DNA from 3 places in the Frigoribacterium sp. AP1 genome. Region 2 is predicted to be linked to each of the others. Evidence: predicted binding sites of a transcription regulator. Region 2 holds the regulator's gene; each other region holds the start of a gene.
The links. Region 2 encodes LexA, which represses DNA repair genes until DNA is damaged. Its sites were predicted from a motif close to TCGAACANNTGTTCGA; they were not measured.
Positions count from the first base shown of each region.

Region 1: a site for LexA is predicted at 1,842-1,857, ahead of AC1MBW_RS15395 (DNA polymerase III subunit alpha). Genes of this name have one in related genera too.
Region 3: a site for LexA is predicted at 2,721-2,736, ahead of AC1MBW_RS02080 (Rv2578c family radical SAM protein). Genes of this name have one in related genera too.

Region 1 covers NZ_CM155288.1:3,252,359-3,262,112, forward strand. The annotation lists gene AC1MBW_RS15385 (glucose-6-phosphate dehydrogenase) at 1-271, opposite strand, end outside; gene AC1MBW_RS15390 (FUSC family protein) at 472-1,764, opposite strand; gene AC1MBW_RS15395 (DNA polymerase III subunit alpha) at 1,897-5,385, shown strand; gene AC1MBW_RS15400 (glutathione S-transferase family protein) at 5,479-6,501, shown strand; gene AC1MBW_RS15405 (TraR/DksA family transcriptional regulator) at 6,513-6,848, shown strand; gene AC1MBW_RS15410 (TetR/AcrR family transcriptional regulator) at 6,895-7,611, opposite strand; gene AC1MBW_RS15415 (NAD-dependent epimerase/dehydratase family protein) at 7,736-8,662, shown strand; gene AC1MBW_RS15420 (GAF domain-containing protein) at 8,786-9,754, shown strand, end outside.
Region 2 covers NZ_CM155288.1:2,627,520-2,637,273, reverse strand. The annotation lists gene infC (translation initiation factor IF-3) at 1-44, opposite strand, end outside; gene AC1MBW_RS12585 (DUF1844 domain-containing protein) at 444-776, shown strand; gene AC1MBW_RS12580 (SseB family protein) at 873-1,676, opposite strand; gene priA (bifunctional 1-(5-phosphoribosyl)-5-((5-phosphoribosylamino)methylideneamino)imidazole-4-carboxamide isomerase/phosphoribosylanthranilate isomerase PriA) at 1,676-2,422, opposite strand; gene hisH (imidazole glycerol phosphate synthase subunit HisH) at 2,490-3,128, opposite strand; gene hisB (imidazoleglycerol-phosphate dehydratase HisB) at 3,125-3,742, opposite strand; gene AC1MBW_RS12560 (histidinol-phosphate transaminase) at 3,748-4,833, opposite strand; gene AC1MBW_RS12555 (LysM peptidoglycan-binding domain-containing protein) at 4,941-5,309, opposite strand; gene lexA (transcriptional repressor LexA) at 5,582-6,295, shown strand; gene hflX (GTPase HflX) at 6,395-7,942, opposite strand; gene AC1MBW_RS12540 (class I SAM-dependent methyltransferase) at 8,019-8,639, shown strand; gene dapF (diaminopimelate epimerase) at 8,681-9,559, opposite strand; gene miaA (tRNA (adenosine(37)-N6)-dimethylallyltransferase MiaA) at 9,556-9,754, opposite strand, start outside.
Region 3 covers NZ_CM155288.1:443,182-452,935, reverse strand. The annotation lists gene AC1MBW_RS02090 (aspartate-semialdehyde dehydrogenase) at 1-1,028, shown strand, start outside; gene AC1MBW_RS02085 (malate:quinone oxidoreductase) at 1,157-2,638, shown strand; gene AC1MBW_RS02080 (Rv2578c family radical SAM protein) at 2,746-3,930, shown strand; gene AC1MBW_RS02075 (sensor histidine kinase) at 4,130-5,362, shown strand; gene AC1MBW_RS02070 (hypothetical protein) at 5,359-6,531, shown strand; gene AC1MBW_RS02065 (response regulator transcription factor) at 6,518-7,267, shown strand; gene AC1MBW_RS02060 (thymidine kinase) at 7,267-7,872, shown strand; tRNA gene AC1MBW_RS02055 (tRNA-Pro) at 8,005-8,078, opposite strand; gene AC1MBW_RS02050 (metallophosphoesterase) at 8,157-9,077, opposite strand; gene AC1MBW_RS02045 (transglycosylase domain-containing protein) at 9,122-9,754, opposite strand, start outside.

The DNA of each region.
Region 1 (9,754 bases), 620 kb from region 2:
CCTTCAGGTGCTCGACGGTGGTCGGGTCACCCTGGATGTACCGGCTCGACGCCAGCGTCTTCTTCGCGAGGTCGCTGCCGGCGTCGCCGTTGAAGGCGGTCTTGACGACGTCGTCCCATTCTTCGGGGCTGCGCTCGCTGCGGCCGGTGCCGATGAGCTGGACATCGACGCCGCGGTCGCTCTTGAGCAGGCTCGCGAGGCCGGGGAGCAGCAGACGCTCGGTGAGGTCTCCGCTGGCTCCGAGGATGATGAGGGTGGTGGTGTCTGTCACAGTGCAGCTTTCATGGGAGGGCGGCGATCGTGTCGTCGCTGGTCGATCAGGCGGCGGGGGTTCTCGGGGCCACGGGTGTCAACGCACAGGGGGGACGGGCATTCCCGTCGACCGCCCCGGCCGCGGAGGGCACGGGTCGCGTCTCGGCGCCGGTGCCCGGTCAACCGTACTGCTCCCCGGGGGTGAGCGCCGTATCGGGGTCAGCGGGCAGGGTCGGCGTCGCCGTCCTGCACGGTGTCGTGCGGGGCCGTGTCGCGGGGCGCGCTGTCGTCGTCGACCGGCCCCGTGCTGTCCGTGCCGCCCACCTGGCCGCCGGTGTCGTCGTCTTCGGCCGCGCGCGCCTCCTCGGCGGCGTCGTCCTCTGGGCGGGGTGCCGTGGTGTCGTCGGGGTCGAGCGCGGCGATGATGCGACCGAGCGAGACGGCGATGGAGACGCCGCCGCTCGTGTCCGTGGTCGGGCGGTCGCGGTGGCGGTCGACGGCGTCCCAGAGGTCGGCGACGCGGCGCCGGGCGTCGGTGAACGCGTCGACGTCCTCGGCCCCGTGGCGCCGGATCACCGTGGCGACGCCGTGCACGGCGTGGGCGACGTCGGGCGCGAGGTCGTCGGGCATGCCGATCTGGCGGCCGATCCGACGTCCGAGGATGCCCGAGACCTCGGCGACGTCCTGCAGGTGGAACGAGACGCGCTCGTACGTGGCGAGGTCGGCGTACTCCTGCCCGAGGTCGCGGCGGCGGAGCAACCACCGCGGGTTCATGTGACGGGACTCGTCGGCGTACGCGACGGTCTCGCGCACGCGGCGGAGGGTGCTCGGCAGGACGCCCACGCGACGCTCCCACTCGTCGTCCTCGAGGGGCCAGGGCGTCTCGAAGACGCCGGCGATCTCGTCGGCTCGGTCGGCGAGCGAGTCCTTCACCCGGGTGAGGCGCGCCTCGGCGCGCGAGGCGTAGAGCGGCGGCACGAGCAGCAGGTTGACCACGACGCCGACGACGACGCCGACCCCGATCTGGACGATGTAGCCCAACGAGTAGGCCTCGGCGTTGGCCCCGCCGAGCAGCAGGACGAACAGCCCGGCCGTCAGCACCCAGTCGCGACCGGCGCCGAGCCAGCGGATGCCGGCCACGAGCACGCCGATCCCCACGACGACGGCCACCGCGAGCACCCCGGGCTGTCCGTCCTGCAGCGCGAAGACCGCCGTGGCGAGGCCGATGCCGACGATCACGCCGAGCAGCACCTGGAACCCCTGGCGGAGCGAGCTCTTGATCGTCGGGTACATCGCGATCACGGCGCCGAGCGGCGCGTAGTACGGGTAGTCGGCCGCGACACCGGGCACCTGCGGGGCGATCCAGTACGCGAGAGCGGCGGCGAGCGCCGTCTTCACGGCGAGCAGGAGGCGCGGCTGGGCCAGCAGGACGCGGGTCCAGTGGGTCGCGGTGCGGGCGTCGCGACGCAGGGCGGCCCGGCGATCGGGCGGGGTGGGGCGTCGATCGGGCATGCATCGATGATGTCAGGCCGCGGACGCCGGGGACGGGCCCGGCGGTGGAACGGGACGAGCCGGGCGACGTACACTGGTCGAACATCTGTTCGAACGACCCGGCCGGGGGTTCAGCAGCCCGAGGTACCGACCATGAGTTTCACCCACCTGCGCGTCGCGTCGGCGTTCAGCGCCCACCACGGCACGGCGCACCCGAAGGCGCTCGTCGACGCCGCCGTCGCGGCGGGCGCCGATGCGGCCGCGATCACCGACCGTGACGGGCTGTACGGGGCGATCCGGCACGTCGGGGCCTGCCGGACGGCGGGCGTCGACCCGATCGTCGGGGTCGAGCTGGGCTGCCGGGACGACCGCGAGGGGGTCGTGGACGGTGGTGTGGACGACGGGGGTCCCGACGGAGGCGGCGGCGCTGCCGGCGGGGTCGGCGGGGCCGGTGGGGTCGACCGCATCGTGGTGCTGGCGCACGGGGCGCGGGGCGGCGGGCCGGCGAAGGCGGGGTGGGCGGCGCTGTGCCGGCTGATCAGCGCGTCGCACGGTCGGGCCACCCGTCGTGCCAGCGGCAGTGCCAACAGCGTGGCGACCATCGCCCGGTCCCGGGTGCGGGGCTTCGTCCAGGGCGAGACCGAGCCGGCGGCGACCGTGCTGCTGGGGCCCGACTCCGACGTGGGTCGGCTGGTCCAGGCGGGGCGGCACAGCGAGGCCGCGGCGTCCCTCGCCGACTGGGCGGCGACGCTGCCGGGCGGCGTGGTGGTCGAGGTGGTCTGCCATCTGACCGAGCCGGGCGAGAGCCGCAGCATCCGGCACGCGGCACGCATGCTCGAGCTCGCCGACCACGTCGGGGTGCCGGCCGTGCTCACGAACGCCGTGCGGTACCTCGATCCCGACGAGGCCGTCACGGCCGACGTGCTCGACTCGGCCGGCCACCTGGCCGCGCTCGGCTCGTTCCGGCCGCAGCCGAACGCCCAGGCGTACCTCAAGCTCCCCGTCGAGATGCGCCGGCTGGCCCGGCTGGTGAGCGACGCCTCGTCGTTGCCCCGCAGCGCCGGCGACGAGATGCTCGCCGCGACCGAGCGCCTGGCCGACCGGTGCCGCCTCGACCCCGTCGCCGACCTCGGCTGGGGCCGCCCGAAGGTGCCCGAGCTCAGCGCGATCGGCGTCGACGGCGACCCCGACCAGGCGCTGTTCCGGCAGGCCCAGGCCGGTGTCACCGAACGCTTCGGCGACGCCGACCGGGCCCTGCGCGACAAGGTCGAAGACCGCATGCGCTACGAACTCGGCATCATCACCGGGTTCGGCTTCGCCGGGTACTTCCTCACCGTGGCCGACGTCTCGGCGCTGATGCGCGACCTGAGGGTGCGCAACGCGGCGCGGGGTTCCGGTGCCGGCAGCCTCGTCACCTACCTGCTGCGCATCTCGAACGTCGACCCGATCGAGCACGACCTGCTGTTCGAGAGGTTCCTCGGCAACAAGCGCGAGACGCTGCCCGACATCGACATCGACGTCGAGGCGGCCCGGCGGCACGAGGTCTACCGGGCGATCTTCGACCGGTACGGCAGCAACCGGGTCACGCTCATGTCGATGCAGTCCACCTACCGCGGGCGTGGTGCGGTGCGCGACGCCGGTCTCGCACTGGGGCTCGACGACGAGCAGATCGACCTGGTGGCCAAGAACGTCTGGCGGTCGAACGCCCGCGACCTGCGCACCGCGATGGCCGAAAAACCCGAACTGCGCGAGATCGCCGAGCTGGCCCGCAGCAACGACCAGATCGACCTGCTCGTCGACCTCAGCGAACGGCTCGACCGTCTGCCCCGGCACATCTCGATGCACCCGTGCGGGGTGATCCTCGGCGACTCCGACCTGCTCAGCACGACCCCCGTCCAGCCGAGCGGCATCGGCCTGCCGATGAGCCAGTTCGACAAGTACGACATGAACGACGCCGGCCTGCTCAAGCTCGACGTCCTCGGCGTCCGCATGCAGAGCTCGCTCGCCTACGCCCTCGACGAGATCGAGCGCGTGAACGGCCCGCGTGCCGCCCTGGCCGGCGCCCTGCCGGTCGACGTGCCCTACGTGAACCGTCAGGGCCGCATCGAGCTCGACGAGATCCCCCACGACGACGAACCCACCTTCGAGGCGATCCGCACCACGCACACGCTCGGCATGTTCCAGATCGAGAGCCCCGGGCAGCGCGAGCTGATCGGCAAGATGCAGCCCGACCGCTACGAGGACCTGATCGCCGACATCTCGCTGTTCCGCCCCGGCCCGATGAAGGGCAACATGATCGCGCCGTTCCTCGACACCAAGCACGGGTTCCAGCAGCCCGACTACCTGCACCCGAGCTTCGCGTCGTTCCTCGACGACAGCTACGGGGTGGTCATCTACCACGAGCACGTGCTGCGCATCCTCGAGGCGACGATGCAGGTGTCGCTCGCCGAGGCCGACGAGATCCGGCGGCACATGGGCAAGGGCGACGACGACGCGCTCGAGGCCACCTTCCGCGAGCGCACCCGGGGCAACCTCGACCCCGCGACCGGGAGGCGACGCTTCGACGACGCCGCGGTCGACCGGATCTGGGCCGCGCTCAAGGGGTTCGGGTCGTTCGGCTTCTGCAAGGCCCACGGGGCCGCGTTCGCCCTGCCGACCTACCAGAGCGCCTGGCTGAAGACCCACTACCCGGCCGAGTTCCTGGCCGGCATCCTCACCCACGATCCCGGCATGTACCCGAAACGACTGTTGCTGACCGAGGCGCGACGCATGGGCGTCCCCGTGCTGCCGCTCGACGTCAACGCCTCGACCGACGTCTACCGGGTCGAGCGCCTGCGACCGCCGGCGACCCCGATCGCGCCGACCCGGGTGGGCGACCTCGGGCTGCGGCTGTCGCTGGCCGACGTGCACGGCATCAGCGACGCCGAGCTGGCCCGGGTGGTCGTGAACCGTCCCTACGACTCGATCACCGACTTCTGGCAACGGGCGACGCCGTCCCGATCGCTGTTCGAACGCCTGGCGCAGGTCGGGGCGCTCGACTCGGTCGCCGGGCCCGGCCGCACCCGCGGTGACGTCCTGGCCCGGGTGAGGGCGCTCACCGGTCGATCGTCGCGCCCCAAGGCCACCGACGTCGAGAACCAGCTCGACTTCTCGATCGACGACTCCGACACGGTGCCGACCGGCACGCCCGACGTCGACGCCCGGCAGCGGGTCGCCGACGAGCTCGACATCCTGTCGATGGAGGTCAGCGAGCACGTGATCGAGAGCTACCGGCCCATGCTCGACGACCTGGGCGTGGTGCGCGCCGCCGACCTGCGCGACCACTGGAACGGTACGACCGTGCTCGTGGCGGGCATCCGCATCGCGACCCAGACCCCGCCGATGCGCAGCGGCAAGCGCGTGGTCTTCATCAGCCTCGACGACGGGAGCGGCTGCTCCGACTCGACCTTCTTCGACGAGGCGCAGGCCCGCGCCGGCTCCCTGCTGTTCGGCACCCAGCTGATGGTGATCCAGGGGCGCACGCGTCGCACCGGCGAGCGCGGCATCTCGCTCGAGGCCGAGAACGCGTGGGACCTCAAGGCGATGTGGCGCGACTGGAACGCGACCCGCGCCTCCTCGTCCCTGGCCGTCGGCGGTTCCTGACCCCTGTCGCCACCCCGCCCGCCGGGGCCACCGATCGCCTGCACACGTCGCAGCAGCCAGGAATTGCCGACGCCCCGTGCGTAGGGTGGCGCCATGAGCGATCAGCAGGCCAAGGGAAGCTACGTCGAGCCGGGCCAGGAGTACACCCGCGACACCAACTACATCGAGGACCGCATCACGCGCGACGCCGTCGACGGCTGGCCGGTCGAGTCCGGTCGCTACCGCCTCGTCGCCGCCCGGGCGTGCCCGTGGGCGAACCGCAGCGTCATCTCGCGACGCCTGCTGGGGCTCGAGGACGCGATCTCGCTCGGCCTGCCCGGACCCACGCACGACGCCCGCAGCTGGACCTTCGACCTCGACCCCGACGGTCGCGACCCCGTGCTCGGCATCGAGCGCCTGCAAGAGGCGTTCTTCGCCCGTACCCCCGACTACCCGCGCGGCATCACCGTGCCGGCGATCGTCGACGTGCCGAGCGGCAAGGTCGCCACGAACGACTTCCCGCAGATCACGCTCGACTTCGCGACCGAGTGGACCGCCTTCCACCGCGAGGGCGCCCCCGACCTCTACCCCGAGGCCCTGCGCGGCGAGATCGACGAGGTGAACGCCGTAGTCTTCCGCGACGTCAACAACGGCGTCTACCGTGCCGGTTTCGCCGGGTCGCAGAAGAGCTACGAGCGGGCCTACCGCACCCTGTTCGAGCGACTCGACTGGTTGTCCGAGCGGCTCGCCGGTCAGCGCTACCTGGTCGGTGACACCATCACCGAGGCCGACATCCGCCTGTTCACGACGCTCGCCCGGTTCGACGCGGTCTACCACGGCCACTTCAAGTGCAACCGGAACAAGCTGACCGAGATGCCGGTGCTCTGGGCCTACGCCCGCGACCTGTTCCAGACCCCCGGGTTCGGCGACACGATCGACTTCGACCAGATCAAGGCGCACTACTACGTCGTGCACTCCGACATCAACCCGACGGGCATCGTCCCGGTCGGGCCGGACGCCTCGGGGTGGCTCACCGAGCACGGGCGCGAGCAGCTCGGCGGCCGTCCGTTCGGCGACGGGACTCCCCCCGCACCGCCTCGCGCGGGCGAAGAGGTGCCGCCGCTCGTCGCGGCCTGAGGCGCCGCCGCATGATCGACCCCTCCGACCGGTTGCGCGTCACACGCGACGAGGCGCTGGCGCTGGCCGCGCGACTGCTCGGGGACATGGAGGCGGTGGCCGCGGCCCGCGAGGGAGCCAACGTCGACGACGAGCACGACCCCGAGGGATCGACGATCGCCTACGAGCGGTCGCAGCTCGACGCCGTCCGGCGGTCGGCCCTCGAGCGTGCCGCCGATGCCGAGGCCGCTCTGGCCCGGCTCGCCGACGGCACCTTCGGCCGCTGCGAGCGCTGCTCGGCCCGCATCGGCGAGGCCCGGCTCGAGGCGCGACCCACCGCCCGGCTCTGCATCGACTGCGCGAGCTGACCCGCGCCTCCTGCCGGCACCGGCGCCTCCTGTCGTCGCCGGGACGTCAGCCCCAGATCCTCGAGATCTGCGCGTCGAGGAAGGTCTCGAACCAGGCGTCACGATCGGTGACCACGTTGGTGAGGTGACCGAAGAGCTCGAAGCTGAGGTGCCCGTAGAGGGAGGTCCAGGCGGTGATGCCCGCGGCCAGCACACCGGGGGCGACCGAGGCCCCCAGACCCTGGGCGAGCTGCGCGAACTCGTCGGCCAGGCCGGCCCTCACCGGCATCGCCCGCAGCGAGGCTCCGCTCGTCGCCGCGTCGTCGACCGCCCCGAGCAAGAGCAGACCCACCGCGATCGCCGGTTCGACGGTGTCGACCGGGGCCGCGTACCCGGGGACGGGCGACCCGTAGAGCAGGGCGTAGCGGTGCGGGTCGGCGATCGCCCAGCGGCGGGTCGCGCGGGCCGTGGCACGGAACCGCTCCTGGTGGTCGGCGCGGTCGACCGCTTGCTCGGCCCGTCGGGCGGCGTCGGCGAGGTCGACGTAGGCGTCGGTGATCAGGCGGGTCAGCAGGGCGTCGCGGCTCGGGAAGTACCGGTAGATCGCCGACGAGGCCATGCCCAGGTCGCGCGCGACGGCCCGCACCGAGAGGGCGGCCGCGCCCACCTCGGCCAGCTGCCGGTGGGCCGAGGCGAGGGCGCGGTCGACGATCTCGGTCCGTGCCCGCTCGCGGACGCCTCCGGTGGTCCGGCCGCCGTCGTCGTCCCCTGCGTTCGTGGTCATGCCCCGATCCTGTCCTCCGAGAGCACGGGACACAAACGAGAGCACCGCTCTTGCATGTCACGCCGCACGGCCCTAGGGTCAGATCCGAGAGCACCGCTCTCGCTCATCGCCCCAGGAGGACCCCATGCCCACCCATCTCGTCGTCGGAGCGGGAGCCATCGGCGCCCCCCTCGTCCGCCGCCTCGCCGAGCGCGGCGACACCGTGCGCGTCGCCACCCGCCGCGGCACCGCGATCGCCGGGGCCGCCGCGTTCACCCTCGACGCCAAGGACTCCACCGCCCTCACCCGGGCCGCCGTCGGCACCGACACGATCATCGTCTGCTCGAACCCGCCCTACCCCGCCTGGGGAACGGAGTGGCCGGCCCTCACGACGGCCCTCATCGACACGGCCGCCACCACGGGGGCGGGCATCGTGCTGATGGGCAACCTCTACGGCCACGGGCCGGTGTCCGAGCCGATGACCGAGCACACACCCCTTTCCTCCGCCGAGAAGAAAGGCAGGGTGCGCGCCGACAGCTGGAAGCGCTTCCTCGCCGCGGCCGACCGGGGCGTCCGGGCCGTCGAGGTGCGCGCCAGCGACTACTTCGGGCCGGGGGCCGGGCGCAACGCCCACCTCGGCAGCGACTTCTTCGGGCCGCTCGTCGCGGGCCGCACCGCCCACGCGGTCGGCGACGTGACCCAGCCGCACGCCTGGGCGTACCTGCCCGACGTCGTCTCGACCCTCGTGGCGGCGATCGACCACGACGAGTGGGGTCGCGCCTGGCTCACACCGCACGCCACCCACGCCTCCCGGGCCGAGATCGCCGAGGAGGCGCGGCGCCGGTTCGGCCTGACCGGTCGCGTCCGACCGTGGAACCCGCTGCTGTGGGCCGGCCTGAGCCGCACGGTGCCGTTCCTCCGCGAGGTGAGGGCGATGCAGTACCAGTTCGACTCCCCCTTCGTCGTGGACTCGACCGAGAGCGAACGCCTGCTCGGCATCGGACCGACCCCGTGGCCCGAGGCGCTGGACGCGACGATCGCGGCCACCCGCGATGCCGCGCGTCGACCGTGAGGTGACGGCAGACCTCCACGCGGCGACCTTCCCCGCGGCCCCGCGCCGTCGTACGCTGACAGCACCCCGGCGACGACGCCGCACGACGGCCGCCTCGCCCCGATCGACGACGATTGGTGCTCGATGCCCCTGACCGCGAGCCGACCGCCCCGCGACGTCGGGCCGCAGCGCCGGGTGGTGCGCGAGTCGTGGGACCGTGCCTCGCGGCACCGGCTCGATCCCGACGGCCTGCCCCGGCTCGAGCTGCCCGAGGACGACCTCGAGGACCGGCGCCGCGACCACCCGTTGGCGCCGGCCCTCCCCGTGGTGCGCCGTCTGCTGGTGGACGACGTCTCGGGCTCGGGACTGCTCGTCGCGATCGGCGACGAGCACGGGCGCCTGCTCTGGGTCGAGGGCGATCACACGGCCCGCCGCCGCGCCGAGGACATGCTGTTCGTCGCCGGCGCCGGCTGGTCGGAGGCGCGGGTCGGCACCTCGGCCCCGGGCACGGCCCTCGTGCTCGACCGGGGTGTGCAGATCCGCGGCGACGAACACTGGAACCACCGTGTGCGGGCCTGGAGCTGCACGGCCGTGCCGGTCCACGACCCGGTCGACGGGCACCTGATCGGCGTGATCGACATCACGGGCGACGAGCGGGCGGCCGGCTCGCTGACCTTGGCCCTGGTCACGGCGACGGTCGCGGCCGTGGAGGCGCATCTCGCGCTCCTGGGGTTCGCCGCGGTCGGTCACGCCCCGGCCCGCACCTCGCGGCACCCGGTCCACCCCGGGCCCGACTCCCCCGCGGGCCTGACGACCCTCGGTCGCGACGAGGCGGTCCTCACGGTCGGGGACGGTCGGATCGCGCTGGGTGCCCGGCACTCCGAGATCATGGCCCTGCTCGCCCACCGCCCCGCCGGCTACACGGCGCACGAGTTGGCCGACGCGGTCTACGGCGACGTCGACGCGGTGTCCACCCTGCGGCCCGAGCTGGTCCGCCTCCGCCACGTCGTCGAGGCCCTCGACCCGACGCTGGTCCCCCTGTCGCGCCCGTACCGGCTGCCCCGCCCGGTGACGCTCGACCTCGACACGCTCGTCGGGCTCGTCGACCGCGGC
Region 2 (9,754 bases):
ACCTCGGGGACGCGGATACGGTCGTTCGTACGGGGATCGCTGATGCGGAACTCCTCTGTCGTTTCTTCTGCATCTGGCGGGACCGGACGGCCTCGCCAGAGAAAGAGGAGTTTCGTGTGGGCGTCCTCTAGGAACACGTCACACTGCACCCTGGCTGCTCGATCGCTGTCTGCTGAGCTCCTCTGACGAGGAGCGAGGCGGAACGGTGGTGCTGATCGAACGGGGTGCCAACAACCCGGTAACCTTGTCTAACGGTCAAGCGCGGGTGGGAGAATCTCCACTTTCGCACGGAGCAGACGCTCCGAGCCTGGACGAGTTTAGCAGAGGATCAGTTCGTGAGCCACTCCCCCGACGACGCACCCATTCCCGACGCCCGCTTCGGCGATCCGGCACCGGCCACGTCGCCCGACACCTCCCCCGCGACGGCGCGGTTCGAGGACGACCTGCGGTTCGGTGACGACGCCGCGCGCGACATCGCCGACGTCAACGCGGTCGAGGTGATCAACACGGTCTGCGTCCACCTGATGAGCGCAGCCGCGGTGAAGGTGGGCCTGGCCGACGACCCGCAGCGACAGACCGACCTCGACGAGGCCCGCAAGCTCATCACCTCGCTCGCCGGGCTCGTGACCGCCAGTGCACCCGAGATCGGCGACCAGCATGCCCGCGCGCTGCGCGACGGTCTGCGGTCGCTGCAACTCGCCTTCCGCGAGGCGTCGGCCATCCCCGACGCCATCGGTCAGGGCCCCGGCGAGAAGTACACCGGCCCCGTCAACTGACGGGTACGTCGCCTTCCACCGGCCCCGTCGACCCATCAGCGTGTCGAGTGCCGGCGGCACCTCGAGCAGGACGTGGCCTCTCGAGCGGCGGGCACCTCAGCCCGGGACGACCTTGACCGACATGCTGTCGACCCGGTCGACGATCACCGGGTCGGCCGCCCAGGCGGCCTGTAGTCGCTGCAGCAGAGACTGCAGGGCGTCCCGGTCGAGGCCGGGCACCACGCCCAGCTGGACGACGATCTCGGGGGCACCGAGCCGGGCGTCTCGATAACCGGGCGCGACGACCAGGCTGACCAGCGCCTCCTCGTCGCGTGACGCGTCGAGGAACGCACGCAGGACGCCGTCGTCGTGGTGGCTGGGCACCCACGGGAGGTCTTGTGCGACTGCCCAGACGGCCGGACGACGCAGACCGAACTCGGTGATCGATCCGGGGTCGATCACGATGCGGTCGGTCGACTCGGAGGCGGCCGCGAGGGCCACGCGCCGGGCCTCCACCGGCACCGGTCGGGCCGCAGGCCGCCAGCGCGTCAGGGTCTCGACCGAGGTGAAGGCCGGCAACACGTCGCGGCCGTCCGGACCCGAGACCGTGACGATCGAGAGCTCCTGCGTCTTGTCGACGCGGCGGCCGCGGTCGTCGAGACCCTCGTCACCCGCCACCGCGACCAGCGGCACGAGCAGGCGGGCCGGTCGCAGGGCGTCGACGACCTCGCTCTCGCCGAGCCGCCCCTCGCGGAATCCGAGGAGGGCGTCGAGCAGCCTCGGGTCGGCGGACCCGTCGTCGCCCGCGTGCGCCGTGTCGTGATGGTCGAAGGTGCGCCCCGCCCAGGGCCGTCCGGCACTGTCGGCGCCGTGACCGGGATCGTCGGGTGCGCGCCCCGGTCCGTCCGGCGCGGTCGTCATCAGTTCGACGCGACGTCGAGGGCAGCCGCGAGCGTGAACGCCCCCGAGTAGAGCGCCTTGCCGACGATGGCGCCCTCGAGCCCCTGGGGCACGAGCTCGCGCAAGGCCGCGAGGTCGTCGAGGCTCGAGATGCCGCCCGACGCGATCACCGGACGGTCGGTGTGTTCCATCACCTGACTCAGCAGGTCGACGTTGGGCCCCTGGAGCGTGCCGTCCTTCGTCACGTCGGTGACGACGTACCGCGCGCAGCCGGCCTCTTCGAGCCGCGCGAGGACCGTCCAGAGGTCGCCGCCCTCTTCGGTCCAGCCGCGCGCCGCCAGCGTCGTCCCGCGGACGTCGAGCCCGACGGCCACCGCCTCGCCGTACTCGGCGATGACGTGGGCAGCCCACTCGGGGTTCTCGAGGGCCGCCGTGCCCAGGTTGATGCGCTTCACGCCGGTGCTCAGCGCGTCCTCGAGGGACTTGTCGTCGCGGATGCCACCGCTGAGCTCGACGTTGACGCCCTTGACCTGCTTGATGACCTTCTTGATCACGGCACGGTTGTCACCTCGCCCGAAGGCGGCGTCGAGGTCGACCAGGTGCAGCCATTCGGCGCCCTGGCTCGCCCAGTCGTCGGCAGCCGAGACCGGGTCGCCGTAGTTCGTCTCGCTGCCGGCCTCACCCTGGGTCAGGCGCACGGCCTGACCGCCCGCCACGTCGACGGCGGGGAACAGGGTCAAGGCGGGGGTGGTGCAGAACTCGCTCATGTCGTCTCTCTCACGGCGCCGGGGCGCCGCAGGGTCAGGAGGCGCGATCGGGTCGGTCGCGTCGGGGTCAGAGGGTGCCGAGCCAGTTCGAGAGCAACCGGATGCCCGGCTGCCCCGACTTCTCGGGGTGGAACTGCGTCGCCCAGAGCGGGCCGTTCTCGACGGCGGCCACGAAGCGGCCACCGTGGTCGGCCCAGGTCACGTGCGGCTCGGTGAAGGGACGGATCACGTCGAGCGACCACTCTTGCGCGGCGTACGAGTGGACGAAGTAGAACCGCTCGTCGGCCACGCCGTCGAACAGCACGCTGCCCTCGGGCACGTCGACGGTGTTCCAGCCCATGTGCGGCAGGACGTCGGCCTTCAGCTCGTCGACCACGCCGGGCCACGCCCCGAGGCCACCGGTGCTGTTACCGCGTTCGACGCCGCCCTCGAAGAAGACCTGCATGCCGACGCAGATGCCCATGACCGGACGCCCACCGGCCAGCCGCCGGTCGATGAGCTCGCCACCACGCACGGACTCGAGCTGGCTCATGACGGCCGCGAACGCGCCGACACCGGGGACGAAGAGGCCGTCGGCCGCCTGCACCCGGGCACGGTCGGCGGTCAGCTCGACGTCGGCGCCGGCGAGCTCGAGTGCCTTGACAGCCGAGTGGACGTTGCCGCTGCCGTAGTCGAGGACGACGACGGAGGGACGGGCGCCCGTCACAGGGCACCCTTCGTCGACGGGATGCCACTGACACGCGGGTCGGGCTGGACGGCCTGACGGAGCGCCCGGGCGAACGCCTTGAACTCGGCCTCGGCGATGTGGTGCGGATCGCGCCCGCCCAGCACGCGGACGTGCACGGTGATGCCGGCGTGGAAGGTGATGGCCTCGAAGACGTGACGGACCATGGAGCCGGTGAAGTGCCCGCCGATGAGGTGGTACTCGAAGCCCTCGGGCTCACCCGTGTGCACGAGGTACGGACGCCCCGACACGTCGACGACCGCCTGCACGAGGGCCTCGTCGAGCGGGACGAGCGCGTCGCCGTAGCGCGAGATGCCGGACTTGTCGCCCAGCGCCTGCTTGAGCGCGGTGCCGAAGGTGATGCCGATGTCTTCGACCGTGTGGTGCACGTCGATGTGGGTGTCGCCCGTCGCCGCGACGTCGAGGTCGATCAACGAGTGCTTCGAGAGCGCCGTCAGCAGGTGATCGAAGAACGGCACCGACGAGTTGATCGTCGATCGGCCCGAACCGTCGAGGTCGAGGGCGAGCGTGATGCTCGACTCGCTCGTCTCACGCGACAGGGAGGCGGTACGGGCGGCACTGGTCGTCTCGGTCACGTCGGTCACGAAGAGAGCCTAATGTCGCGGAGCGCCTCGAGGAACGCGGTGGTCTCGGCCTCGGTGCCCGCGCTGACCCTCAAGTGGTTGGGGATGCCGAGGTTGCGGACGATGACACCCCGCTCGAGCAGGCGCTCGAAGACGTCGGTCGGGTCGTCGACCCCGCCGAAGAGGACGAAGTTCGACCAGGTGGGCCACGGCTCGTACCCGAGCTCGGTCAGCTCGTGCACGATGCGGTCACGCTGGGCCTTGATGTCGTCGACCATGGCGAGCATCTCGCTCGCGTGCGAGAGCGCTGCGATGGCCGCCGCCTGCGTCAGGGACGAGAGGTGGTACGGGAGGCGCACGAGACGCAGTGCGTCGGCCACGGCCGGGTGCGCGGCCAGGTAGCCGACCCGGGCACCGGCGAACGCGAACGCCTTGCTCATCGTGCGGGACACGACCAGCCGTTCACGGCCCGCCAGCAGGGTCAGTGCCGTCGGCTGATCGGCGGGCATGAACTCGGCGTAGGCCTCGTCGACGAAGACGATGCCGTCCGTGGCGTCGTAGGCAGCCTCGATCGTGGCGAGATCGAGGGGGGTGCCCGTGGGGTTGTTCGGTCCGCAGAAGAAGACGATGTCGGGACGGGTGCGTTCGATCTCGGAGACCGCGGTCTCGGGTGAGATGCGGAACCCCTCGTCACGGCGACCCTCGACCCACCGACTGCCGGTGCCCGTGGCGATGATCGAGTGCATCGAGTAGGTGGGAGGAAACCCCAGGACGGAGCGGCCCGGGCCACCGAAGGCCTGGAGGAGCTGCTGGATGACCTCGTTGGAGCCGTTGGCCGCCCAGATGTTGTCTCGGGTGAGACCGTGCCCGAGGTAAGCCGCCAGCGAGTCACGCAACGTCGTGAACTCGCGGTCGGGGTAGCGGTTGACGTCGAGGACCGCACGGGCCACCGCCTCGACGATGTCGCGAGCGACGTCTTCGGGAATGGGATGCGTGTTCTCGTTGACGTTGAGAGCGACCCGGACCTTCTTCTGGGGAGCACCGTACGGCGTCAGCCCTCGGAGATCGTCACGGATGGGCAGGTCGTCGAGACTGAAGGACACCCCACCATCGTACGGGTGGGCCGACCGGGTGTCGGCTCGGTCGCCATCGTGGAGACAGGATGCCTGAGGGCAGGACCGCCCACCTCGTCGACGACGACGACGACGCTTCAGCGAGCGTACTGAGCGGGAACCGCGAGGCTCTGACCGGCGGAGACCTCGGCGCTCGGGAGGTTGTTGAGCGAGACGAGGTCGGCGATGACGTCGCGGGGATCGGCGTCGGGGTCGATCTCTGACGCGACCTGCCAGAGCGTCTCGCCACCGTCGACGGTCACGTGCTGGAACTCGGTGCGACCAGTCGTGTCAGACGCGACCGCGCCGCCTCCGTTGAGGACGAGCGCGCCTGCCACGACGACGAGCGGGACCGCCACGAGCGCGGCGACGACCGCGCGGCCCCGCCGGGTGATGCGCAGACGCGTGCGCACGACTCGGGTCGAGTCGACGGGGGACGCAACTGCTGATGCTGAGGTGACGCTCATGAGGTGGTCCTTTCACCGTGGAAGACAGGGGACGAGTTCGTGCCCGGCACTCGGCCGGGAATGCCGGACACGAAGACGTGTTCCGAACATACATTCGATCACTGACGCTTTCAACCCCTGTCGTGGGTAATCCAGGTCGGAATCGTTCCGGATCGGAGTGCGAAAACGCGACACACTCGAACATGTGTTTTGTCGACACCGCCTGATCGGATACGGTTTCGATCGGTGGTAGGAGTCAAACAGGGACCACCGACATCGACGGCAGGAGACCCATGAGCGACCCGAAGCGCACCCCGCAGGCGGCCCCCGACGCCCCCCGTCAGCTCGATCCCGGCGTCCTCCCCCGCAAGGAGTTGACCGCGAAGCAAGCGTCGATCCTCGCCGCGATCACCGAGAGCATCGGTCACCGCGGGTACCCGCCGAGCATGCGCGAGATCGGCGACGCCGTCGGCCTCAAGTCCCTGTCGAGCGTCACGCACCAGCTCAACCAGCTCGAACTCGCCGGCAAGATCCGCCGTGACCCGAACCGACCCCGAGCCCTCGAGGTCCTCGTGGACGCGACGGCGCCGGCGGCTCCCCCGGCCACCGTCTTCACGACGAGTGACGACGGCGACACGGCTCACGTCCCCATGGTCGGGCGGATCGCCGCCGGCATCCCCATCACGGCCGAGCAGCAGATCGAGGACGTGATGCCCCTGCCGCGTCAACTCGTCGGCAAGGGCGAACTGTTCATGTTGCGGGTGGTCGGCGACTCGATGATCGACGCGGCCATCTGCGACGGGGACTGGGTCGTCGTACGGCAGCAGCAGGACGCCGAGAACGGTGACATCGTCGCGGCGATGCTCGACGACGAGGCGACCGTCAAGGTGTTCCGCCAGCGAGACGGCCACACCTGGCTGCTCCCCCGCAACAGCGCATTCGAGCCCATCGTCGGCGACCACGCACAGATCGTCGGCAAGGTCGTCGCCGTCCTGCGGTCGGTCTGACGGGCGCGCCAGCGGCTCCCGCGCCTCCCGGCACACGACGAAGCGCCGATCACCTCGAGGTGGTCGGCGCTTCGCCGTGTGTCGATCCGGGGCTCGGCGTCAGCGGCCGACACCCACGGGTGCGACATAGGGCGTGAGGCCGGCGACGTCACTGGGGTAGACCCGGGCGTGGACCCGGGTTCCCTCTTCTTCGTAGTCGGTGCTGACGATGCGCCCGGAATCGTGCAGATGCGAGACCACGTCGCCACGGTCGTACGGCACCAGCAGGTCGAGCTCGATCTCGGGTTCGGGCAACACGGCCGCGATGCGGTCGAGCAGTTCGTCGATGCCTTCACCCGTCCGAGCCGAGACGAAGACCGCCGTCGGTTCGAGCCCGAGCAGGACGAGACGCTGGTCGTCGTCGACGAGGTCGCTCTTGTTGAAGACGACGATCTCGGCGATGTCACGACCGTCGACCTCGGCGATGACGTCACGTACGGTGGCGAGCTGGGCGGCAGGGTCGGGGTGCGATCCGTCGACGACGTGCACGATCACGTCGGACGCCTCGACCTCTTCGAGCGTCGACCGGAACGCCTCGACCAGCTGGTGAGGCAGGTTGCGCACGAAACCGACGGTGTCCGCGTACGTGAAGGGACGACCATCCGCCGTCACGCTCTTGCGGACCGTCGCGTCGAGGGTGGCGAACAGCGCGTTCTCGACGAGGACGCCCGCGCTGGTGAGCCGGTTGAGCAGGCTGGACTTGCCCGCGTTGGTGTAGCCCGCGATGGCGACCGTGGGTACTTCGTTGCGGTCGCGGTTGGCCCGCTTGGCATCGCGTGCGGGCTTCATCTCTTTGATCTGCTTGCGAAGCCGGGCCATGCGGGTGTGGATGCGACGCCGGTCGAGCTCGATCTTGGTCTCACCGGGCCCGCGGCTGCCCATCCCGGCACCCGCGCCTCCGACTTGACCACCGGCCTGGCGCGACATCGACTCGCCCCATCCGCGGAGGCGCGGCAGGAGGTACTCGAGCTGGGCCAGTTCGACCTGCGCCTTGCCCTCGCGGCTCTTGGCGTGCTGACTGAAGATGTCGAGGATCACGGCGGTGCGGTCGATGACCTTCACCTTGACCACGTCTTCGAGGGCGCGCCGCTGGCTGGGGGCCAGTTCGGTGTCGGCGATGACGGTGTCGGCACCGAGCGCTGCGACCGTTCCCCGCAGCTCTTCGGCTTTGCCCTTGCCCAGGTAGGTGCTCGGGTCGGGATTCGGTCGTCGCTGCAGCAGCCCGTCGAGGACGACGGCGCCCGCCGTCTCGGCCAGGGCGGCGAGCTCACGCAGGGAGTTCTCTGCGTCGGACATCGACCCCTGCGAGTACACGCCGATGAGGACCACGTTCTCGAGGCGCAGTTGGCGGTACTCGACCTCGGTGACGTCCTGCAGTTCGGTCGAGAGGCCCGCGACGCGGCGGAGGGCCTGCCGGTCGTCGCGCTCCGACTGGTCACCGTCGGAGCCGCCGTCGTCGTGGAGCGAGCGGGTCTGGATGGCCTGGGCCGGCGAGAAGACGGTGTAGCCGGAGGCCCTCTGGGCCGCACGATCGAGGACGCGCGCGACGACGTCGTCGGGCTGGTCGTTCCGCTCGGAGTCGAACGGTGTCGTGGTGTGGTCTGTCATCGGGGTGATACTAACCCTTTCGGTGTACGGAGAGCAGGGAACGATGCCCCTGCGGATGTTCGGTAGGTTGGCGAGCATGGCCAGCGAGCACTACTTCTCACCCCAGCCCGGCAGCGCGGCCAAGCCCAGGACGATCGACGTCGTCCTGGCGGGCCGTGAATTGACGGTGACCACGGCCGCGGGAGTGTTCAGCCCGGGCCGCGTCGACCCGGGCACCTCTGTCCTGCTGGCGGGCACGCCGACGCCGCCGAGGGCGGGCCATCTGCTGGACGTCGGGTGCGGATGGGGGCCCATCACACTGAGCCTCGCGTTGTCGTCACCCGACGCGACGGTCTGGGCCGTCGACGTGAACGAGAGAGTGCTCGACCTCGTGCGCGCGAACGCACGGTCGATCGGCCTCGAGAACGTCAACGCCGTGACCCCCGACGATGTTCCCGCCGACCTGCGCTTCGCGACCATCTGGTCGAATCCGCCGATCCGGGTCGGCAAAGCCGAGCTGCACTCCTTGCTCGAACGGTGGCTCCCCCGACTCGACGTGGGATCGGACGCCTGGCTGGTCGTGCAGAAGAACCTGGGGGCCGACTCCCTGCAGCGCTGGATGAACGAGACCATGGCCGACGTCGTGGACGTGACCCGCGCCTCCACCAGCAAGGGATACCGGATCTTGCGCGCCGCGCGCCTCGCCGACGCCGACTGAGCGGACGCCCTCCGCAGGCCTCGACGTCGGCCCGGTCGGCCTCAGAGGTCGAGTGCGCCGGTGAAGACGAGTTCGGCCGGCCCGCTGAGCGAGACGTGCTCGCCGTCGTCGTGGTGGCTGATCGAGACGCCCACGACCCCGCCGGGAACCTCGACCAACCAGCCCTCGGGCGCCGAGGCGCCTGCCCAGTACCGCGTGGCCAGGGCCGCCGCTGCCGCGCCGGTGCCACAGGAGAGCGTCTCGCCGCTACCGCGTTCGTGGACCCGCATGCGGATGCGCCCCAGCCCGTCGACCACGAGCGGATCGGCGGGAACCACGAACTCGACGTTCGCCCCGCCGACCGGGGCCGGGTCGATGATCGGCACGTACGTCAGGTCGAGGCCGTCCAGTTCGTCGTCACCGGCGAGGGCCACCACCACGTGGGGGTTGCCGACCGAGATCGGAAGGCCCGGACGGGCGGCGTGCAGCTCGCGCGCCCGCACGACCGGGTCGTCGTCGCCGAGTCGCCAGGGGCCCAGGTCGACGCGGAAACCCGTGCCGTCGCGACGGACCTCACGTGCGCCGGCCCGCGTGCCGACGACGAGCACGTCGTCCTCGCCCAGCTGGACCAGCCCCCGCTCGAGGAGGTAGCGCGCGAAGACGCGGATGCCGTTGCCACACATCTCGGCCGGACTGCCGTCGGCGTTGTGGTAGTCCATGAACCATTCGGCGCGTGGCTCGGCCTCGAGCAGGTCCGCCTCGGTGGAGAGCGCCGCCGTACGGACTGCACGGATGACACCGTCGCCGCCCACCCCGAACCGCCGGTCGGCCAGGGCCCGGATCATGGCGGGCGTCAGGTCGGTGCCTGCGTCGGGATCGGTGAACAGGACGAAGTCGTTGCCGGTGCCCTGCCCCTTGGTGAACTGCAGCGTGGTGGTCACCCGAGGAGTCTAGCCACGGCCCGGTCGACGGCCTGGGCGTCGCCCGAGCGAGACCACTCGACGTCGTCGTACCGCCGGAACCAGCTCGCCTGACGGCGGGCGTACCGACGGGTGAGGGCCGCCGTGGCCTCGATCGCCTCGGCCTCGGCGAGTTCCCCCCGGATCTGGGCGACGGCCTGCGCGTAGCCGATCGCC
Region 3 (9,754 bases), 1.1 Mb from region 2:
TGATCGGCGCGACCGGACAGGTCGGCAAGGTCATGCGCACGCTGCTCGACGAGCGCGACTTCCCGGTCGCCGAGATCCGCTTCTTCGCCACCGCCCGGTCGGCGGGCACGACCCTGCCGTTCCGTGGGGTCGAGATCGTCGTCGAGGACGTCGAGACGGCCGACCCCACCGGTCTCGACATCGCCCTCTTCTCGGCCGGGGCCACGGGCTCGCGAGCCCACGCGCCGCGGTTCGCCGCGGCCGGCGCGCTCGTCATCGACAACTCGAGCGCCTGGCGGATGGACCCCGAGGTGCCCCTGGTGGTCAGCGAGGTGAACCCCCACGCCCTCCGCGAGGCGGTGAAGGGCATCGTCGCCAACCCCAACTGCACGACCATGGCGGCCATGCCCGTGCTGAAGGTGCTCGACACCGAGGCCACCCTGCAGCGCCTGATCGTCAGCACCTACCAGGCCGTGTCGGGCAGCGGCCTCGCCGGCGCCGACGAGCTGCTGCAGCAGACCCGTGCCGCGATCGAGGGCGACACCATCGGCCTCGTGCACGACGGTCGCGCGGTCGACCTGCCCGAACCGGTGACGTACGTCCGTCCCATCGCCTTCGACGTCATCCCGCTCGCGGGCAGCATCGTCGACGACGGCACGAACGAGACCGACGAAGAGAAGAAGCTGCGCAACGAGAGCCGCAAGATCCTCGAGCGCCCCGACCTTCTGGTCAGCGGCACGTGTGTCCGGGTGCCGGTCTTCACGGGGCACTCGCTCTCGATCAACGCCGAGTTCGCCTCGGACATCACGGTCGAGCGCGCCGAAGAACTGCTGCGCGACGCCCCCGGGGTGGTCCTCACGGACGTCCCGACCCCGCTCGAGGCGGCGGGCGCCGACCCGAGCTTCGTTGGTCGCATCCGTCACGACGAGGGCGTCCCCGGTCACCGTGGGCTCGCGCTCTTCATCAGCAACGACAACCTCCGCAAGGGCGCGGCGCTCAACGCCGTGCAGATCGCCGAGCTCGTCGCCGCCGAGCGAGCCGTCGCCTGATCCTCGGCGCCGGTGACCCGAGGGGCCGCTGACGCGTCGCACCCCGGTCTCTCGACATCGAGACACCGGGGTGTCGTCGTCCGGTGGCCACCCGGGGTCGCCGAGGGGGCCGGGCCTAGACTGGCGTCGTGACCGATGCGAAGAAGCCCGTCGACGTAGCCCTCATCGGGGCAGGCATCATGAGTGCCACCCTCGGTGCCATGATCAAGCAGCTCGAGCCGAGCTGGACGATCCAGATCTACGAGGCGCTGGGCGACGTCGCCCTCGAATCGAGCAACCCCTGGAACAACGCGGGCACGGGCCACTCGGCCCTCTGCGAGCTCAACTACACGCCCGAGCGGTCCGACGGCACCATCGACACCTCGAGCGCCGTCAAGGTCAACGAGCAGTTCCAGGTGTCGCGGCAGTTCTGGTCGTTCCTCGTGGCCGAGGGGGCCCTGCCCCAGCCCGACGCCTTCATCAACTCCACCCCGCACATGAGCTTCGTCTGGGGAGAGAAGAACGTCGAGTACCTGCGCAAGCGCCACGAGGCGCTGCGCGAGCACCCGCTGTTCCAGGGGCTCGAGTTCAGCACCGACGCGTCCGTCATCCGGTCGTGGGCGCCGGTCCTCATCCCCGGGCGGGCGAAGGGGCAGCCCATCGCGGCGACGCGCATCGCCGCCGGGACGGACGTCGACTTCGGGTCGCTCACGCGCCTGCTCTTCACGTACCTGCAGGGCGAGGGGGCGATCCTCGAGGTCGACCACCGCGTCACGAACCTCACGAAGCTCGCCGACGGCACGTGGCGGGTGGCCCTCCGCAAGCAGGTCGGTGGCACGCCGACGACCGTCGACGCACGCTTCGTGTTCGTCGGCGCCGGTGGGGGAGCACTGCACCTGCTGCAGAAGTCGGGCATCGACGAGATCAAGGGCTTCGGCGGGTTCCCGGTCAGTGGCGAGTTCCTGCGCTGCGACGATCCCGCGATCGTCGGCAAGCACCAGGCCAAGGTCTACGGCAAGGCCGCCGTCGGCTCGCCCCCGATGTCGGTGCCGCACCTCGACACCCGTGTCGTCGACGGGCAGGCCAGCCTGATGTTCGGGCCCTACGCCGGCTTCAGCCCGAAGTTCCTCAAGCACGGTTCGATGTTCGACCTGTTCGCGTCGATCCGGGCCCACAACCTCTACCCGATGATCCGCGCCGGGCTCGCCAACCTCTCGTTGGTCAAGTACCTCGTGGGGCAGCTGGCGGCGAGCAAGCAGACCAAGTTCGAGGCGCTGCGCGAGTTCATGCCCGACGCCGATCCGAAGGACTGGTACCGCATCACCGCCGGCCAGCGGGTGCAGGTCATCAAGAAGGACCGCAAGAAGGGCGGGGTGCTGCAGTTCGGCACCGAGGTGATCACGGCGGGCGACGGCACCATCGCGGGTCTGCTCGGCGCGTCCCCCGGGGCGTCCACGGCCGTGCCGATCATGCTCAGCGTGCTCGAACGGTGCTTCCCCGACCGCATCGCGGCGTGGAAGCCCCAACTGAACGCGATGATCCCGACGTACGGCGACGACCTCTCGTCCGACGAGCGGCGGGCCGCCTCGACCATCGGGGCGACCGCCGAGGCGCTGCACATCCACGCCTGACGCCCGAGGCCTGAGGCCTGAGGCCCGAGGCCTGGTGCCGGGCCTCGCGTCCTCGGGGCGAGCGCCCCGGGTTGACCCCACTTCGAACGTGTGTTCGAATTGGGGGCATGCGATGGTCCGAGCAAGCGGTCGACACCGAGAACGCCTCGGCGCTGCCCGGTCTGGCGCGGTTGAACAACCTGATCACCTCCGTCACCACGCCCGAGTTCGCGGGGGTGACGTTCCACGAGGTGGTCGCGAAGAGCGCCCTCAACCGCGTCCCGGGCGGCGACTCGGCTCTGCCCTTCGGGTGGACGATCAATCCCTACCGCGGCTGCAGCCATGCCTGCGTGTACTGCTTCGCCCGTCCCACCCACGAGTACCTCGACCTCGACGGCGGCGACGACTTCGACCGGCAGATCGTCGTCAAGGTGAACGTCGCCGAGGTGCTCGCCCGCGAACTGCACCGTCCCACGTGGCAGCACCACCCGGTCGCGCTCGGCACGAACACCGACCCCTACCAACGTGCCGAGGGTCGGTACCGGCTCATGCCCGGCATCATCGCCGCCCTCGCCGACTCGGGCACTCCCTTCAGCATCCTGACCAAGGGCACGCTCCTGCGGCGCGACCTGCCCCTGCTCGCCGAGGCGGCGCAGCACGTGCCCGTCGACCTGGCCATGTCGATTGCCGTCTACGACGACGACCTGCAGCAGTCGGTCGAGCCGGGCACGCCGACGACGGCGGCCCGCCTGGCCACCGTCTCGGCGGCCCGCGAGCTGGGATTGTCCTGCTCCGTCTTCATGATGCCCGTTCTGCCGTACCTCACCGACGGGCTCGACCACCTGCACGCGGCGCTCGCCGCCGTCCGCGACTCGGGTGCCTCGAGCGTCATGTACAGCGCCTTGCACCTCAAGCCCGGGGTCAAAGAATGGTGGTTCGCCTGGCTCGAGCGTGAGCACCCCGAGCTCGTGGCCAAGTACCGTGCGCTCTACGCCCAGGGCACCTATGCGCCGACGGGGTACCGCTCCTGGCTGGCCGCACGTCTGCGGCCCTTGTTGCGCGAGTACGGCCTCGAGAAGGGGCAGGCCGACCCGGCCACGGGGTCGATGCGCTCCGCGGCGCTCGACGACAGCGCGCGTTCCCTGCGGCTGATGGGACTGAACGGCACCGGGGTCCGCACGGCAGCCGGCGGCACCGCCGCCCTTCCGGGCATCCCCGACCTGACGTCCGGTGCCGGTGGCTCCGCGGTCCCTCGGGCCCTGATCGCGCACGAGCTGCCGGGTGGGGCACGGTCGCAGCCGCGACTGTTCTGAGCCTGCGAGAGCCAGAGGCCGTCGGGCCACGGGGTCGGTAAGCCATGAGGCCGGTGGGTCACTCCCCGGTCGAGTGGAACGGGGCACAAAACGAGCCACCTGCCCGCCCGGCGTGGTCGTTGGCCCCACATGTCGGGGTACAGCCCCGGTCCGCCTTCTGCCATGATCTCTCCTGACCCGAACGAGCCGAGGAGGCCGCATGCTGCTCGGCCTCCCGGCCCACCTCGCGCCCGCGGCCGTCGGCGACTCGGTGTCCAGGGCGTGTCACGCGATCGCGGCCACGGTCCTCGCGGCGGCGGCCGCCCTGCTGCTCACGAAACAGGCCGTCACACCCGACCTGCTGCTCTGGCCGGCCCTGGTCTCACTCGTGCCGTTGGTGGTCCTGCTCGTCGTGGTCGAGCGCACCCGGTCGACCACGGCCCACCTCGCCTACCTGATCGTCGGCACCGCAGCCCTGTACTGGTACGCCGTCACGCTCTTCTCGCAGGTGGCCGCGGTGCAGGCGTCGGACGCCTTCTCGCTGTCGTTGCCCAAGATCGCCCTCATCATGGTCGGCAGCACCGCCGTCGGCCCACGCCGGGGTCTCCTCTGGTCGGCGGCCGGATACGCGGCGGGCGAGCTCGCCACGCAGCTGGCGACCTGGCACACGGGAGCCTCCCTCCGGCTCGACGTCACCGCCCTGCTGGCGTTCGTCCTCGTGGCCGTGGTGACGGGCCACGCCGAGGCGTCCCGGGGGCGTGCCCGCGAAGCTCAGCCCCGGCTGCACCGGGCGGCGCTCGAGCAGCAGGTCCAGGGCATCCGCGTCGACATCGAGCAACAGGCGGCCGCCCTCGTCCACGACACGATCCTCGGGCACCTCGCGGCCCTGGCGACCGCCCGCCCCGGTCCCTTGTCGCCCGAGATCGCCCGGTCGATCGCGGCCGACCTCGAGGTGCTCGTGGGGCGGGACTGGCTCTCGCCGGGCTCCGTGCCGCCCGAGGTCGCCGTGAGGGCCGCCGACGCCTGGGAGCGCAGCCGACTGCACGAGGTCGTCGAACGGTCGCGGTCGGGCGGTCTCGAGGTGGCCGTGACGGGCGACGTCTCGGCGGTCGGCCGCCTCGATCCCGTCACCGGGGACGCACTCGGGTTGGCCGTCGCGCAGTGCCTCGTCAACGTGAGCCGCCACAGCGGAGCCGACCGGGCCGAGCTCGTCGTCTTCGGCGACGGCACCGACCTCACCGTGATGGTCATCGACGACGGCGTCGGCTTCGACACGGCGGCGGTGGCCCCCGACCGTCTCGGCCTGACGGCGTCCGTCGAGGCGCGTCTCGCGCGCGTCGACGGTCACGTGCAGATCTGGTCGTCCCCCGGCAGCGGCACGTCGATCGTCCTGCGGGTCCCGTTCGCCGTCACGGCACCGGTGGTCGTCGCCGACGACGGTGTGCCCGCATGACCCTCGCCGCCCCTCCTCGACCCGGCGGCCGCGCCTCCGGTCGGTCTCCTCAGCAGGTGGACCCCCTCGGCGCCCTGGCGGCCCGACCGATCACCCTCGGGGCGGCTCTCGCCGCGTGGCTCGTCGCCGTCGTCGACACGGTGCTGCGGGCCTCCGACGTGTCCTCGCCGTGGACGGCGGCGGGCGCGCTCGCCGCCGTCGCCGCAGGGGGTGTCGTTCTCGTCGTGTCGGCCACACCCCTTCGCGCGCCGTTCGGGTCCGGGGCGCTCTGGTGCGTGGCCGGGGCGTGTGCGGCGTCGGGCGTCCTGTCCGCCCTGGCCACGGCCGGCAGCAATCCGTTCGTGCGGGACGACTGGGCGGGGATCGCCGCGGGCGTCCTCCTGCTCGGAGTCGCCCCGTACCGCTCGGCGCGAGAGATCCTCGCCGCCGGAGGTGCCGTGGCCGTGGTCCTCGCCGTCGTGGTCCTCGTCGAGGCACCGGGCTTCGTCACACCCGTGCCCACCGCGTCGTACGTCGTGGTCGCGCTCACGCCGTTGCTCGCCCTGACGGCCGCCTCGGCGACCTTCTCGAACGTCTTCGTCGGGCACGTCGAGGGGTGGGTGTCCCGGGCCACGGGGTTCCGCCGGGCCAGCACCGACGACCTCAGGGTGACCCTCGCCCGGTCGGTCCAGCAGGACCGCGTCACCGTGCTCAACCGCGAGGTCGTGCCGTTCTTCGCGCGGCTGGTCGAGTCCGGTCGGATCGGCGAGGGGGACGCCGACGAGGCACGGCGCGTGGCCGACTCGTTGCGCGCCTCCCTGGTGGCCGACGCCGACGCGACGTGGCTGGCCCGGCGTCTCGCCGCGCCCGGCCGCCGGGTGCCGACCGAGGTCGTCGACCCCGATCGTCTCGCCGATCGCCTCGGCCCCGAGCACCGCACCGCGCTCTGGGCGCTCTTCGCCGCGGTGGACGACGTCGAGGTCGTCGACGCCCGCTCGCTCCGGGTCGAGCTCGAGGCCGAGGAGGCGCGGGTCGACATCGCGATCGAGCTCGCGGTCGAGTCGTCGGCCGCCGCCGCACAGCGGTCGCTCGCCCCCTGTCTGACCGTGCTCCGCCTCGTCTCGGGCGACCTGCGGGTCGACCGAAAACCCTCGCATCTGACACTAAGGTTTTCTTATGACCAGCACTGAGTCGAGCGGTCGCTCGTCCCATCGTCCGGGCTTCGGGAGGCCCGTCGCAGCACCCTCGTGGGCCACCGTCGGCCCGGGTTCCGACGCACCGCCCGCCCGTCGCGTCCGGCTCGCCATCCTCGACGACCACGAGGTGCTGCTCGACAGCCTGAGCAGCTGGATCAACGTGAACGCCTACGACTTCGACCTCGTCCTCACTGCGCACACCTGGCTGCAGCTGGTGCACAGCGACAACTTCCCGACCGACCTGGTCTTCCTCGACTTCCAGTTGAAAGAGCCGGTCTCGATCGAGGCCCGGGTCCGCACCTGCCGGGCCGCCGGGGCCAAGGTCGTCGTGCTGTCGAGTCTCGACACCCGCGAGTCGCGCGAACGGGCCCTCGAGGCAGGGGCGTCGGCCTTCCTGTCGAAGACCCTGCCGATGCGCGAGGTGATGGACGCCGCCCGCCAGGTCATGGGAGTCGCCCGTGACAACTCGCCTCAGCGCGACTGGCGCCCGCTGCCGGCTGGCGCCGCGAACCAGACCAGGCCCAAGCTCAGCGCCGGCGAGGCCGAGGCGTTCCGGTTGTACGTCTCGGGTTTCAGCACCAACGAGGTCGCCGCGCAGATGAACGTCCAGTACGAGACGGCGAAGACCTTCCTCCGCCGGGTGCGCGAGAAGTACGCCAAGGCCAACCGACCGGCCAGCAAGAAGTCCGAGCTCATCCGTCGGGCGGCCGAAGACGGTTACCTCCAGTAGTGGCCAAGCTCTACTTCCGCTACGGCGCGATGAACAGCGGCAAGAGCACGGCTCTGCTGCAGGCGGCCTACAACTACGAAGAACGCGGTCAGCGCGTGTTGCTCGCCAAGCCGGGGGTCGACACCAAGGGCGACGACGCCATCGTCTCGCGGTTGGGAGTCACCCGGGCCGCGGACGTCACCTTCGCCCCCGACGACGAGGTCCGGCAGGTCTTCCTGGCCCGACGTGACGCGGTGCGCGGCGAGACCGGCTCGGGCCTCGCCTGCCTCCTGGTGGACGAGGCGCAGTTCCTGGCGCCGCACCAGATCGACGACCTGCTCCGCATCGCGATCCTCGACGACGTCCCGGTGCTGGCCTACGGCATCCGGACGGACTTCCGTACCGTCGCCTTTCCCGGCAGCCGACGGCTGCTCGAGGTGGCGCATTCACTCGAAGAGCTCAAGACGATCTGCCGCTGCGGTCGCAAGGCCGTCTTCACTGCGCGCACGGTCGGCGACCGGTTCGTCTTCGACGGCGACCAGGTCGCGATCGACGGCCAGCAGGTCACTTACGAGTCGCTCTGTGGTGCCTGCTACCTCGCCGAGTCCGGCGGCCGCCTCGCCTGACCCGGCCGCTCCACAGGCTCAGAACGACGAGTGGCCCCACCCTAAGGTGGAGCCATTTGCTGTGTCGCCCGAAGGGCGAACCAACGAGCACAAAGAAAATTGGCCCCACCCGAGGGTGGAGCCAATTTCTTGTCGGGGTAGCGGGATTCGAACCCACGACCTCCTCGTCCCGAACGAGGCGCGCTACCAAGCTGCGCCACACCCCGATGTCTTCGCGTTCTCACGTGAAGCAACCTGACAAGAATAGCCCATGTTCGGGCCTGCTCGTGTCACTCGTGTGGAACCTAGGCCGTGAGGGTCACGATCACGGCTTCGGGCCGGCACGAGAACCTGACGGGGGCGTAGATCGAGGTGCCCAGGCCGGCCGAGATCTCGAGGTGTGCGGTCTTGCGGGCGTGGCTCCAGGTCGTCAGGCCGCTGACCTTGCTGCGGGGCAGGTCGCAGTTGGTGACGAGGGCGCCGTAGCCGGGCACCTGGACCTGTCCGCCGTGCGTGTGACCGCCGAAGATGACGTCGGCACCGTTGTTGACGAACGAGTTGAGCACACGCTGGTACGGCGCGTGGGTGACGCCGATGCTGATGGGATCGGGCCCGCCGCGATCGTCCTGCCAACCCACGTTCTCGCGGAGGTCGTCGAGGGCGCCGGGGATGCGGTCGAGACGGTCCCAGCCGCGGTGGGCGTCGTTGACGCCGAACAGCTCGAGTCGCGAGCCCCGCAGCTCGAGCGCTCGTGCCCTGTTGTTCAGGTCGAGCCAACCGAGCTGGTCGGTGAAGAACGACTGCATCCGGTCGATGTCGAGGTCGACGGGTGCTCGGTGGGCCTTGCTCGGCCCGCCGAAGTAGGCCAGGGGGTTCTTGGGGGAGGGACCGTAGTAGTCGTTGGAACCGTTGACGAAGACCCCGGGTACGCCGCGGAAGGGTTCGAGCGCGTATTCGAGGGCGGTGTGGGCGTCCTCGTGGCCGATGTTGTCGCCGGTGTTGACGATCAGGTCGGGTTCGAGCACGGCGAGGCCGCGGACCCATTCCTGCTTCTCGGACTGCCAGGGGGCGAGGTGGAGGTCGGACAGGTGCAGGATCGTCAGCGTCCGGGAGCCGGGTTCGAGGACGGGCAACACTTCGTGTCGTACCGTGAACCGGTTGCGCTCGACGAAGACGCCCCAGGCGAGCGCTCCGAGGCCGACGGCCGCACCCGCTGCTGCGGTCACGGCCGTCGTCTGGAGGGCGCTCGGCCCTCCGGTGCTTCGTGGGCTCACGCGCAGTTGCCCGGGTCGTTGCCGTCCTTGTCGCCGTAGACCGTCAGCCCGATGGCCGAGTCCTTCGCGACGGACGTGTTGGCGGCGGGATTCGTGGAGGCGACCTGGCAGGCGTTCTTCCCGTCTCCGGGGGTGAATCCTGCGACGGACACCTTGGACGTGTCGAAGCCGGCTCCACCGATCGACTTCACCGCGTCGCCCACCTTCTGCCGCGTCACGTCGGGGACCGCTGCCGCACCGCTGCCGTCACTCGTGAAGACCTTCACGGTCGTGCCCTTCGACACGACGCTGCCGACGGCCGGGTCCGAGCCGATGACCTGACCGGCGGGCAGGGCCGAAGGCTGGGTGCCGCCGTCCTCGTAGGCCAGGGACACGCCTCTCAGCAGCGCCTGGGCTGCCGACGGGGTCGTGCCGGCCATGTCCGGGACGGCCACGCCGGAGCCGCGCAGCACGGCACCGGAGGCCTCACCGAAGGCGCCTCCCGGATACACGGTGTTGTTCACGCTCTGGACGGCCTTGAAGTACTGCACACGCGCCGTCGCGTAGCTCGTGGACCCGGCCAGGTTCGGCGAGTTGTACGACCGCAGGCTCTTCTTGGGACCGTCCGCGACTCCCTGCCACACGGCGGT